DNA from 4 places in the Streptomyces sp. NBC_01224 genome. Region 4 is predicted to be linked to each of the others. Evidence: riboswitches for the same ligand, from Rfam matches in the RefSeq annotation. Region 4 holds a riboswitch; each other region holds the start of a gene.
The links. Region 4 has a riboswitch for cyclic di-AMP ahead of OG609_RS09950 (M23 family metallopeptidase). Riboswitches for the same ligand answer to the same signal wherever they lie in the genome.

Region 1 (3,239 bases), 1.3 Mb from region 4:
CTGGTGTGCCCCTCGGGTGACAGATGGAGCCGGTCGTCGTCCCAGGCGCGCCTGTCCTGGACGGACCGCAGCGACCACAGGTCGAGGACCGGGCAGTCGTAGCGGTCGGCGATGGACCGCACATGGGCGGTGTAGGTGGCGATCTTGCCGCGCAGATGGCGCAGCACGGGAACGCCTCGGGTGTCGAAGCCGGTGGTGACCAGGACGGTGCCGACCGATTCGGTCAGCTCGGCCACCGCGCGCTCGAAGCGCTCGGCCACGTCGTCGGGGTCGGTGCCGGGCCTGATGATGTCGTTGCCGCCCGCGCAGAAGCTCACCAGGTCGGGTGCGAGCTCCTTGGCGCGCGGCACCTGCTCCTCGACGATCTGGTCGAGGAGGCGTCCGCGTACGGCGAGATTGGCGTACCTGAAATTCCCATGAGTGGAGCCTTCGGTACTCGTCCCCGCATCGGGGTCCGGGAGCTGGTCCGCGAGAAGTACCGCGAAACGGTCCGCCCAGCCGACGAAGGTTCCATCCGGGCCGGGGTCGCCGACTCCCTCGGTGAAGCTGTCGCCAATCGCTGCGTACGACCCGATGACGCCATGTCGGTTGATGACGCCACGTTGATTTTTTCTCGAATCGTCTGCCACAAACGCCTATCCTGCACCGATGAATGTGACCTACGCGACCGTAATAAGGGGTTGACGGGTGGTGAGATAGACCACCCGGTCAGGTTTTGGTAAAGGGGGAATAAGCAGAAGGGGCGGTGCGCCGCCGCGCACCGCCCCTTCTGTGTTGCCCAGTTCACGCTTTGTTGCTCAACTGCCCGGCCGTTCGGCTCAGACGTAGATGCCGTGCGAAGCCAGGTAGGCGATCGGGTCGATGTCCGAGCCGTACGCCGGGCCCGTGCGGACCTCGAAGTGCAGGTGCGGGCCGGTGGCGTTGCCGGTGGCACCGGAGAGGCCGATCTGCTGACCGGTGCCCACGGTCTGGCCCGCGGAGACAGAGATCGAGGACAGGTGGCCGTACTGCGAGTAGTGGCCGTCGGCGTGCTTGATGACGACCTGGTTGCCGTACGCGCCGCCCCAGCCGGCGGTGACGACGGTGCCGGAGGTGATGGCCTTCACGCTGGTGCCGGTGAAGACGGGGAAGTCGATGCCGGTGTGGCTGCCGCTGGACCAGTTGGAGCCGGAGGCGCGGTATCCGGTGGTGTGGTTGCCGGGGACCGGGTGGCTGTAGCCGGAGCTGTTGCTCCGGCCGGCCGGAGCGGAGGTCTTGGACTCCGTGACCGTCGAGACCTTGGCCGGGGCGGACTTGGCCGGGGCGGACTTGGCCGGGGCCGACTTGGCCGGGGCGGACTTCTCCACGACCGACGAGGGCACCGAGGGGGCCTTCGACGGGAGGGCCGCGCCCGAGCCGGCGCCGGTGGACGCGGCGTCACCCGACGCCTTGCCGCCGAGCGTCAGCTTCATGCCCGGGAAGATCAGGCTGGGGTCTTCACCGACGACCTTGCGGTTGTCCTGGTACAGCTTCTGCCAGCCGCCCTTGACCTTGTGCTCGGTGGCGATCTTCGACAGGTAGTCGCCGGAGACGACGGAGTACGTCGTGGTGGCGGCCTGCTTCTGCGCGACCGGCTTGGCCGGGGCGGCGTGCGTGGCGGCGGCGGAGGCCGACTGCGGCGCGGCGGTCGGGGCCGACTGCGGCGCGGCCTGGGCACCGGTGGCGCCGAGCAGCGGCAGTGCGATGACGGCACCACCGGCGCCTGCGGCGGCGATGCCACGGGCGATGGTGCTGGACTTCGTACGACGATGCTTACCCGATATGGGCATGACGTGCTTCCTCTCCGGCGCCTGCGAGGTGAGCTGTCGGGTTCGGGCTGGAGATGCCCGGCCGCGCCGAGCGCGACTTCACCCCGAGCCGGCCGGATTTCTCCGATCGGCGGCCTACCTGGTTCCCCCGCTCCTGCCACGCGATATGAGTGGGTGCGAATTCCGGGCGGCGGCAGGATTAGGCGGTCCGTCCGGATTGACGGTGACCGTAAGCGAGTCGGGCCGGCGATAACAAGCCACTGGTTCCGTACCGGAATCCGCGCTCGGAAATCGGCGCGGAATTCCGGTCACACTCCGTGGATTAGGGATCTTGTCTTTCCGCGTCGCGCACGGAATGCCCGACCGCCCGGCCAGCACACACCGTCACGGATATGATTCCGCTCACGAGGGGGCGATCATCTCCCGTACATGCGGGGCATATTGAGTTAAATGCACCCATTACGGACATGTCGCGCTCATCATTCGCGTCGGAGCCTCAGCACCCGCGCATCGAGATCCCCCCGAAGCCCGGTGTGCAGCCCCTGATGCAGCAGTACCGAACCGTGGTGCGCCGCCCCGGTGTCCAGGCAGGTGTACGTCACTGCGGGGTCGATCCCGCGCAACCGCAGGGCCGGGGGCCGCTCCCCGTACCTCTGTGCCTCCAGCCACATCAGGACCACGGTTTCGTCCCCGTGGACGTACTGGACCGCGCTGAGTCCGCCGCGCGGGGCGCGCAGCCGGTACAGCGCGCCGTGCTGCACCACCGGCCGGATCTCCTTGTAGAGATCCACCCAGTTCCGCGCCTCCGCCAGCTCCTCCTCACTCCAGTCGGTGAGGTCCCCACCGACCCCGAGCACACCGGCCATCGCGCTCACGAAACGGAACCGCAGTGAGCTGACCCTGTCGTTGAGCTGGACATTCGGACTGTCGGTGACCCAGGCGGCCATCACCCGGGCCGGATGGATCTGGCCGAAGCCCTCCTGGATGGTGAGGCGGTCGAGCGGGTCGGTGTTGTCGGAGGTCCACACCTGGTCCGTACGGGACAGAATCCCCAGGTCGATCCGGCCGCCGCCGCCCGAGCAGGACTCGAAGGCGACGGAGGGGTGCGCGGCCCGGAGCCGGTCGATCAGCGCGTACAGGGCGTCCACATGCTCGATCCAGAGTTTCTGCTGATACTCCTCACCCGGCCAGCCCGCATCGGTGAAGCTGCGGTTGAAGTCCCATTTCACATAGTCGACGGGCGCACTCGAGAGCAGTGTGTCCAGTTGCTCCCACAGATAGTCCTGCACATCGGTGCGGGCCAGATTGAGCACCAGTTGATTGCGGAACTCGGTCCGCGCCCGCCCAGGGAAATGCTGCACCCAGTCAGGGTGTGCACGATAGAGATCGCTGTCGGCATTGACCATTTCCGGCTCGACCCAGATACCGAACTGCATGCCGAGTCCGTGCACT
Region 2 (3,239 bases), 3.1 Mb from region 4:
GCGGAGACGAGCTCCTCGTAGTACTCGGTCATCTCGGCGGCCGAGCGGGACTTGCCCTCGAACTCGTACTTGCCGTCCTTGTAGAACTCGGACGCGGCGACGTCGAGCGCGAGCGCGATGTCCTTGCCCGGGGCGTAGCCGGCTTCCTTGATGGCCTCGAGGATGAGGTCGAGGGCGGCGCGGTTCGACTCCAGGTTCGGCGCGAAGCCGCCCTCGTCGCCGAGACCGGTCGAAAGACCCTTGGTCTTCAGGACCTTCTTCAGCGTGTGGTAGACCTCGGCGCCCCAGCGCAGGGCCTCGGAGAAGGACTCCGCACCGATCGGGGCGATCATGAACTCCTGGATGTCCACGTTGGAGTCGGCGTGCGACCCACCGTTGAGGATGTTCATCATCGGGACGGGCAGCAGGTGCGCGTTCGGGCCACCGAGGTAGCGGAACAGCGGCAGGTCCGAGGCCTCGGAGGCGGCGTGGGCGACGGCCAGCGAGACGCCGAGGATGGCGTTGGCGCCGAGCGAGCCCTTGTTCTCGGTGGCGTCCAGATCGAACATCGCCTGGTCGATCAGCCGCTGCTCGGTCGCGTCGTAGCCGACGAGCTCCGGGCCGATCTGCTCGATCACGGCGAGGACGGCCTTCTCGACGCCCTTGCCCTGGTATCGGTTGGGGTCACCGTCGCGAAGCTCAATGGCCTCGAACGCACCGGTGGAGGCGCCGGACGGCACGGCAGCACGACCCGTGCTGCCGTCGTCGAGGCCAACCTCGACCTCGACCGTGGGGTTCCCCCGGGAGTCGAGGATTTCCCGGGCTACGACGACGTCGATGGACGGCACGAGGCATCTCCTTCTGGGATATGACACTGATTGTGCAGGGTCACTTTGGCCTTGCGACAAGAGCCTAACCGGCCCGGCCCGCTCAGTCGGACGACCGCCCGTCCCCTGGGACGAAAAAGGACCCAAGAGCGCGCATTGCCGGGCAAACGGTCAGAATTTTACTGATCAGTAACTACAACAGTTGAACGATCACCCATAGTCGGCGCCCCCTGTGCGACAGGCGTCGCTCCCTCTGCACAGAGGGAGCGACGCGCCGCACATGGAGCCGGGGCGTCGGGCAGAGGTGACGCGTCACGCAGAAACCCCGGCCCGGCGCATACGGGGGATTGCGCGCCGGGCCGGGGTGCTCGGGGGGAGTGAGCCTGAACTACTTCGTCAGGTGGAGCTGCTGACCCGGGTAGATCAGGTCGGCGTCCTTGACGATGTCCTTGTTCAGCTCGAACAGCTGCTGCCAACCGCCCTTGACCTTGCGGTCGGCGGCGATCTTGCTCAGGGAGTCACCGGAGGCGACCTTGTACTCGCCGTCGCCCTTCTTGACCTTCTCGCCGGTCGGGGTGGTGACGGTCTTCTTCGACTCGGCCTGCGGGGCGACGGAGCGGTCCGAGCGGGAGGCGGCCGGGGCCTCGGTACGCGCGGTCTTCTCCGGCTGGGCCTGCTGCTTCGGCGCGGCCGGAGTGCTCTTCTGCTCGGTGGCGTTGGAGCTGGAGGTGGAGTTCGAGGAGGAGCCGGTGTCGACGCCCGGGTCGACACCGTCGTTGGTCAGGTTGCCGGCACCGGCGCAGCCCCAGGCACCCGGACCCTGCATGTCGAGGAGCTTCTCGGCGGTGGCGATCTGCTGAGCCTTGGTGGCCAGGTCGGCACGGGGGGCGTACTGCGTACCACCGGCGGCGGCCCAGCTGGACTGCGAGAACTGCAGACCGCCGTAGTAGCCGTTGCCGGTGTTGATGGACCAGTTGCCACCGGACTCGCACTGGGCGACGGCGTCCCAGGTGGCGACAGAGGCGGCGGAGGCGCCGGTCGCGCCCATCAGCGGTACGGCGACAGCGGTACCGGCGACACCGGCGAGCGTGGCGATACGGACGGCCTTGGACGGGCGGCGGTGCTTGCCCTTGCTGGAAAACAGCATGGAACTTCTCCTCACCGACGCCTACGAGGTGAGCTGTCGGGTTCGGGCCAAGTGAGTTGCCCGGTCGCACGTCCTAGCACGCGACTTCACCCCAAGCCGGTCCTGATGCGTCTTTCGACGATCGGGCCCGGCGCTTACCTGGGTCCCCCGCTCCTGCCTACGGCGCTTTACGCGTCTGTTCCCTTCGACCGACGGCAGGATTCGGCGTGACGGTCGACGGGGCCCGCGGTGCGAGCGGTTCCGACCGTAAACATACGCAACCCTCACATTCAAAGACGGACACATCCGACAATCTTCCCCTACTTGCATCTGAGGAACCGTCGTTTCCGCAGGTGGGAGCGGTGCGGAAGGGTCACCCGGGCGCGACACGCCAGTTGACGCAAAGAGACCCATGTCTCACTTACACATAAGCGGACATAGGCCTCTGAACTACCCCTGTTTTTGGGGCTCTTTTAGCCGATTTTCAGACTGCCCTCACTCGGCCTTCACGTCGAGGTCGAGGCTCTGGCCAGGGAGGATGAGGTCCGGATCGGAGCCGACGGCATCCTTGTTGGCCTCATAGAGCGCGGGCCAGCCACCGGGAACCTTCTGTGCGTCAGCAATCGCCCAGAGGTTGTCGCCGGGGTGCACGGTGTACGTACCGTCGGCAGCCGAAGCGCCCGCGTCGCGCGCGTCGGCGTCACCGCGGGAGGCATGGCGGCCCGACTCGCGGTCACCGCCGTTCGCGTCCCGGCTCCCTTCGGGGGCCGGTGCGCCGCGGTGCTTGCCGGCGACGCCACCGGACGAATCGGATGAGCCGGATGAATCGGGTATCCCGGAGGGCGAAGTGGCCGACGCACTGGCCGAAGGCTTCGCAGACGCCTTGGCCTTGCCGGCCGACTTGCCGGCGCCGTTCGAGCCCTTCGAGCCGCCCTTGCCGCCCGAGACCCTGTCCGACGGCGTGGCGTCATCGGACGGGGCCGCCGACGCGCCGTCAGCCCGCCCCGCGCTCTGCGTCGGCTCGGAGGAGGGCGCGGAACCCGGGTCGACACCCGGCAGCGTCCCGTCCACCGCGAGGCCGGAGATGACCGCACAGCTGGGCCACGCCTGCGGACCCTTGTCGTCCAGGACCTTCTCCGCCACGGCTATCTGCTGCGCGCGGCTGGCGAGGTCGGCACGCGGGGCGTACGTGTCGCCGCCGTACGCCTTCCAGGTCTCCTGCGAGAACTGCAGACCGCCGTAGAAGCCGTTGCCGAGGTCGGCGCTCCACATGCCGCCGCTCTCGCACTCGGCCACCCGGTCCCAGG
Region 3 (3,239 bases), 2.0 Mb from region 4:
CGCGGGAGGGGGCGCGGGGCGGGCTGGACGCGGTCGAGGGCTTCATCACTGCCGTACTGGCCGAGATCCCGTCCGGAGTGTCCCGGGTGCGGATCGTCAACCGCGGTCATCCCGAGCCGATCCTGCTGCACCCGGACGGGGCGGTGGAGGTGCTGGGGTCCACGGTGCCCGCGCTACCGCTCGGGATGGACCTGGGGGTGTGGCCCGACCGGGCGGACGAGTGGGATCTGCCGACGGGGACGACCCTGCTCCTCTACACCGACGGCCTCTCCGAGGCACGGAACGCCGATGGGGTCTTCTACGACCCGGCGGCCCGGTTGCGCGGGCGGATCTTTCCGGGGCCCGAGGAGCTGCTGTCCGCGCTGACCGATGACGTGCGGCTGCACACGGGCGGTGAGACGACCGACGACATGGCGCTGCTCGCGGTCGTACGTCCCGCGGAGGGGCAGCCGGACCGGCGCAGGACCGTGAAGATCGTGGGCCTGGAAACGGCGTGACGGGTAGGGCGGGTGCTTCGCGTGAATCGGGTGCCTCGTGCGGGCCGGGTGGCTCGTGCGGGTCGGGTGTTTGGCGCGGCCCGGGGCGCGGCCTTGTGCGCGCGATGCCACCGTACGTAACCGAAAGGCGTCGCTCCGCATAACATTTGACGCAACGTCAGGAACCGGGTAATGACTGAGGGGCGATCAACTCGTCCGATTCCACCCGGTTGTGTCCCGTAAAGTCCAGGCCAAAGACCTGAACGATCAGTGGGAACAGCTTGGAATCAGGCCCGTGTGTCTATTAACGTTCGATAACGCAGCGCGGTCGTCCCAGCCGTCGTCAGTGGCGGCACCGTGCGCGAGCGCCGAATTCCGCAAGGGAACCGGGGAACCACCTACATGGGGTGAATCGGACACCTGTGTCTCGTGAGAGGCAGAGGGGCCCGTAGGAGACCTTCCTGCTCCGAACCCGTCAGCTAACCCGGTAGGCGAGAAGGAAGGAAAGGAGTGCGCCCCCGTGGCGTCCAACAAGCCTGCCCCCGAGGCCCCCTCTCGGTTCAACCCCGAGTTCAGTTCCGACTTCGGCGCCGACTTCGGATCCGATTTCGGCTCCGACTACGGAACCGCTGGGACGGGAACGGCGTTCGGCGCCGAGACGGGCGGCGACTTCGCCGGTGAGTTCGGCAGCGAATTCCGCGCCGACGGCAACAGTGAGCCCGACAGAAGCTGGGACGAGTGGAATCCCACCGAGGAGTCCGTCCGCCCCGTACGCGGCAAGCACCGCGTCGCCAAGCAGCGCAACGGACTTGCCCGTAGCTCCACGGTGCTCGGGGTCGGTGTCATCGCGGCAGTCGGCGCGGGCGGCATGGCCACCGCGCAGAGCAAGCCGCCGGTCTCCATCTCCCTTCCCGACTCCATCTCGGACAACCTCCCCGACGCCAAGTCCCTTCCCGGCGTGGGCTCCCTGTTCTCCGGTGAGTCCGAGGCCGACAAGGCCGAAGCCGCCGCCGCTGCCGCCCCGCTCACCACCGCCGGCCTCACCGCCGCCGAGGCCGAGCAGGGCACGACGGACGCGGGCGAGGCACTCCGGGCCCGCATCCTCCAGCAGGCCGAGCAGCAGCAGGACGCCGCCGACGCCGAGGCCAAGGCGGCGCAGGAGAAGGCGGCCGCGGAGAAGGCCGCCGCCGAGGCCAAGAAGCAGCAGGACGCGGCCGAGGCCAAGGCCGCCGCCGAGAAGAAGAAGGCGGAGGCGGAAGCCAAGGCGAAGGCCGAGGCCCTGCGGCTCGCCAAGCTCGCCGCCAGCTACGCCATCCCGACCTCCTCGTACACGATCACCTCGACCTTCGGCCAGGCCGGCTCGATGTGGTCCTCCGGCTACCACACCGGCCTCGACTTCGCGGCGCCGACCGGCACCCCGATCAAGGCCGTACACGGCGGCACCATCAAGTCGGCAGGCTGGTCCGGTTCGTACGGCTACCGCACGGTGCTGGAGCTCGACGACGGTACGGAGCTGTGGTTCTGCCACCAGTCCTCGATCGGCGTCAGTGTCGGCCAGAAGGTCACCACCGGTGAGACCATCGGCCGGGTCGGCGCGACCGGCAATGTCACGGGCGCGCACCTCCACCTGGAGGTCCACACCCCCGACGGTACGGGCATCGACCCGATGGCCTGGCTGCGCGACAAGGGCCTCAATCCCTGATCCGCCGGCCGCCTCCCGGCCTTCGTGATCCGAGCCGGTTCACAGGCCGTTGAACCCCGGCAGTCCTGACGCTCACCCCCCGACGTCAGGGCTGCCGGTCTGCCGGAATAGCGGACTCGCCGGAATCCGTTGATCTGGATATGACTTCTCTTCGTAAGCTGGGCCCTTCCGACCTTCAGGTCTTCCCGCTCGCCCTGGGCGGCAACGTCTTCGGCTGGACCGCCGACGAGGCGCAGTCGTTCACCGTGCTGGACGCCTACGCCGCGGCGGGCGGCAACTTCATCGACACCGCCGACGCCTACTCCGCCTGGATCCCGGGCAACGAGGGCGGCGAGTCGGAGACCGTCATCGGCAAGTGGCTCGCGGCACGCTCCAACCGTTCCGACATCGTGGTTGCCACCAAGGTCGGCGCCCACCCCTCGTACAAGGGTCTGTCCGCCGCGAACATCAAGGCCGCGGCCGAGGAGTCGCTGCGCCGGCTCGGCACCGACCACATCGATCTGTACTACACGCACTTCGACGACGAGACCGTCCCGGTCGAGGAGATCATCACCGCCCTCGATCAGCTGGTGAAGGAGGGCAAGGTCCGGGAGATCGGCGCCTCCAACATCAGCCCCGAGCGGCTCCAGGCGTCCCTGGACTTCTCGGAGCGCGAGGGGCTGGCGCGTTACGTCGCCCTGCAGCCGCACTACAACCTGGTCTCCCGCGACACGTACGAGGGTGAGCTCCAGGACACGGCTGCCCGGGCCGGGCTCGCCGCCGTCCCGTACTTCGCCCTGGCCTCCGGCTTCCTCACCGGCAAGTACCGTCCGGGTGCTTCGGTGGAGAGCGCGCGGGCCGAGAAGGCCGGTCAGTACCTGGAGTCGGAGCGGGGGCAGAAGGTCCTGGCGGCACTCGACAAGGTCGCCCAGGAGCGCGACGCGGAGATCGCGACCGTCGCGCTTGCGTGGCTCGCGTCCCGGCCGACCGTCGCCGCGCCGATCGCCTCGGCCCGTACGGTCGAGCAGCTGCCCGCGCTGGTGGCCGTCGCCGACCTCTCGCTGACCGAGCGGGAACTGGCG
Region 4 (3,239 bases):
CACCGGGCGGGCCGGCTGCTCGACCGTGTACATCCAGGCGATCTTGTGGCGGAGCTGGGTGAGCAGCGCGATCAGGCCGGGACTGCCGGAGGCCTGCGCCAACGTCTCGTGGAACCAGCCGCCCAGTGAGCGCAGGTCCTCCCCCTCGCCCCGCCGGGCCCGCTCCTGACCGAGCCTGACCAGACCGCGCAATACCTTGAGATGCGCCTCGGTGCGGCGCTGCGCGGCGCGCGCGGCACCCAGCGGCTCCAGCAGCATCCGGACCTCCAGGAGGTCGACGGCCTCCTGCTCGGTCGGCTCGGCGACGCAGGCGCCCGCGTGCCGGCGGGTTACCACGAAGCCCTCGGACTCCAGGGTGCGCAGCGCCTCCCGTACCGGAACACGGGAGACTCCGTAACGGCGCGCCAGCAACTCCTCGGTGAGCCGGCTTCCGCGTTCGAAAAAACCGGAGACGATGTCGTCACGGATTGCCGTGCATACCGAATGTGCCGGAATGCGCATGTCCGAACCTCCGCCTTAATCCCCGTGAAACACGGCCGACCGACGCCTGTTCTGCGACTCTATTGCAATGCGGCCGCATTTCCGATGCCGGGTGGAAATTCATGAATATCTTTTGGTCACAGGACGGTTCGGGGAGCAGGTACTGCGGGCGGGCGCGGAGGCCAGGCACGGCGAAGGCCCCGGCGCGCTGCCGGGGCCTTCGAAGGGGTGCTGCGGGTGGAGCGTCGGTCAGACGTTGACGCCGTGGGCGCGCAGGTACGCGACGGGGTCCATGTCGGAGCCGTACGACGGCGTGGTCCTGGCCTCGAAGTGAAGGTGCGGACCGGTGGAGTTGCCGGTCGAGCCGGAGAGGCCGATCTGCTGGCCCGCGCCGACGCTCTGGCCGACGGAGACGCCGATCGAGGAGAGGTGGCCGTACTGCGTGTACGTGCCGTCCGTCATCCGGAGCACGATGTTGTTGCCGTACGCGCCTCCCCAGCCGGCCTCGACGACCGTACCGGCTCCGACGGCGACGACGGAGCTGCCGGACGCGGCGTGGAAGTCGATGCCCGAGTGGCTGCCGGAGGACCAGAGCGAGCCGCTGGACTTGTAGCCGGTGGTGACGTACGAACCGGCGACCGGGAGCTGGAAGTAACCCAGGCGGGTGCGCTCGGCGGACCGGGCGGCGCGGGCCTTCTCGGCGCGTGCCTCGGCCGCGCGCTTCGCGTCGGCCTTGGCCTTCGCCTCGGCCTTCTTCTTGGCCTCGGCCTTTCGCTGCGCCTCCGCCTCCGCCTTCGCCTTCGCCGCGACATCGGCCTGGCGCTTCTGCGCGTCGGCCTGGGCGTCGATCTGGTCGGCGAGGGTGCCCTCAATGGCGATGACCTGGTTCAGACCGGTCTCGCTGACGGAGGAGTCCGCGGCGAGGGCCGGAGAGGCCATGCCGCCTATGACGCCGGTGGTGGCCAGAGCGGCGACGCCGGCGATCTTCGCGCTGCTGCGCGTCAGTCGGCTCGGGGCACGATGCTTCCCGGTGGCACGGGTGAACGCCATGGAGTGGCTGATCCTTTCCTTCCTTCTCGCCTACCGGGTTAGCTGACGGGTTCGGAGCAGGAAGGTCTCCTACGGACGCCCCGGCCTCATCCGGGCTCAGGCATCCGATTCACCCCAGGGACTGCATGGGTCCCCGGCTCCCCAGGCTCGCGCCTGACGGGGACTCGGCGATGACTGCCCGGTATGTCACGGATGCGGCATACGAGTGACGGACAGCCCAGCCGACGCTAAGCGGGGTCATTTACATTCACCAAACGGACAGGCCGTTTTGTAGCGCATCCCACAGGGCAGACAGGCAACCTCCCCACCAAAACGGAGAAAAAGGAAGACCTCGGCGAGATTTCGCTCACACGGGTCTTCCTTCTGTCCCGATGTGCGGACATATGACAGGTCAGTGGACCGGCCGTTGCCTTCGGTGCTTCGGTCGAACGTGAAAGTCGACCGGTGGACTGTCACACGCAACGGGCCGGGCGGGCGGGGGTCGCCCGCCTCGGCCCGGCCGGTCGTCCGGTGTCCACGACGGGTATGCCCGTCAGCCGGCGACCACCGACACCTCTCCGATGCCCAGGGCCCGGACCGGCTCCTCGATCTGTGACGCGTCACCGACGAGGATCGTGACCAGCCGGTCACCCGGGAAGGCGTTGACCACCGCAGCGGTCGCCTCGACCGTGCCGGTCTCCGCGAGCCGGGCGTACAACTGTGCCTGGTAGTCGTCCGGGAGGTGCTGCTCGACCTGGTCGGCGAGGGTGCCCGCGACCGAGGCCGCCGTCTCGAACTTCAGCGGTGCGACACCCACGAGGTTCTGCACGGCCGTCTCACGCTCTTCATCGGTCAGCCCCTCGGCCGCCAGGGTCCGCAGGACCGTCCACAGGTCCTTCAGCGCCGGTCCCGTGGACTCCGTGTCCACCGATCCGCTGATGGCGAGCATCGCGGCACCGGTCGCCCCCGAGGCGGAATCCGGGGCCGACGACCGCAGCACCTGGGCGAAGGCCCGTACGCCGTAGGTGTAGCCCTTCTCCTCGCGCAGCACACGGTCCAGCCGGGAGGTGAGCGTGCCGCCCAGGCAGTACGTGCCCAGCACCTGGGCCGGCCACACGCTGTCGTGCCGGTCGGCGCCGATCCGGCCGATCAGCAGCTGCGTCTGCACCGCGCCCGGACGGTCGACGATCACCACTCGGCCGGTGTCGTCGGCGGTGATCGGCGGGGCGGGCCGAGGCTCCGCGGTGTCTCCCGCCCAGTCGCCGAGGGTGTCGGCGAGCAGGGCGTCCAGGTCGATGCCGGTGAGGTCACCGACGACCACGGCGGTCGCCGTGGACGGCCGGACGTGGGCGTCGAAGAAGGCACGCACAGCCGCCGAGTCGATCCGCTCCACCGTCTCCTCGCTGCCCTGGCGCGGGCGCGACATCCGCGCCGCGGCCGGGAAGAGCTCCTTGGAGAGCTGCTTGGCGGCACGCCGGGCCGGGTTGGCCTGCTCGTGCGGGATCTCGTCGAGCCGGTTGCGTACCAGCCGTTCGATCTCGCTGTCGGCGAAGGCGGGCGCCCGCAACGCCTCGGCGACCAGCGCGAGCGCCTTGGCCAGCCGGGAGGCCGGGACCTCCAGGGAGACCCTGACGCCGGGGTGATCTGCGTGCGCGTCGAGGGTGGCGCCGCAGCGCTCCAGCTCGGCGGCGAACTCCTCGGCGGTGTGCTTGTCGGTGCCCTCGGACAGC

Region 1: linked by a shared signal. The riboswitch ahead of OG609_RS04575 (M23 family metallopeptidase) and the one ahead of OG609_RS09950 (M23 family metallopeptidase) in region 4 are both predicted to bind cyclic di-AMP.
Region 2: linked by a shared signal. The riboswitch ahead of OG609_RS24570 (transglycosylase family protein) and the one ahead of OG609_RS09950 (M23 family metallopeptidase) in region 4 are both predicted to bind cyclic di-AMP.
Region 3: linked by a shared signal. The riboswitch ahead of OG609_RS19315 (M23 family metallopeptidase) and the one ahead of OG609_RS09950 (M23 family metallopeptidase) in region 4 are both predicted to bind cyclic di-AMP.

Annotation. Positions count from the first base shown of each region.
Region 1 covers NZ_CP108529.1:1,033,074-1,036,312, forward strand. The annotation lists gene OG609_RS04570 (SGNH/GDSL hydrolase family protein) at 1-629, opposite strand, end outside; gene OG609_RS04575 (M23 family metallopeptidase) at 819-1,808, opposite strand; cyclic di-AMP (ydaO/yuaA leader) riboswitch at 1,812-1,970, opposite strand; gene OG609_RS04580 (alpha-galactosidase) at 2,267-3,239, opposite strand, start outside.
Region 2 covers NZ_CP108529.1:5,469,397-5,472,635, reverse strand. The annotation lists gene eno (phosphopyruvate hydratase) at 1-827, opposite strand, end outside; gene OG609_RS24570 (transglycosylase family protein) at 1,195-1,953, opposite strand; cyclic di-AMP (ydaO/yuaA leader) riboswitch at 1,957-2,128, opposite strand; gene OG609_RS24565 (transglycosylase family protein) at 2,428-3,239, opposite strand, start outside.
Region 3 covers NZ_CP108529.1:4,367,454-4,370,692, reverse strand. The annotation lists gene OG609_RS19320 (PP2C family protein-serine/threonine phosphatase) at 1-497, shown strand, start outside; cyclic di-AMP (ydaO/yuaA leader) riboswitch at 833-985, shown strand; gene OG609_RS19315 (M23 family metallopeptidase) at 997-2,178, shown strand; gene OG609_RS19310 (aldo/keto reductase) at 2,319-3,239, shown strand, end outside.
Region 4 covers NZ_CP108529.1:2,360,398-2,363,636, forward strand. The annotation lists gene OG609_RS09945 (GntR family transcriptional regulator) at 1-501, opposite strand, end outside; gene OG609_RS09950 (M23 family metallopeptidase) at 730-1,530, opposite strand; cyclic di-AMP (ydaO/yuaA leader) riboswitch at 1,544-1,710, opposite strand; gene OG609_RS09955 (M16 family metallopeptidase) at 2,063-3,239, opposite strand, start outside.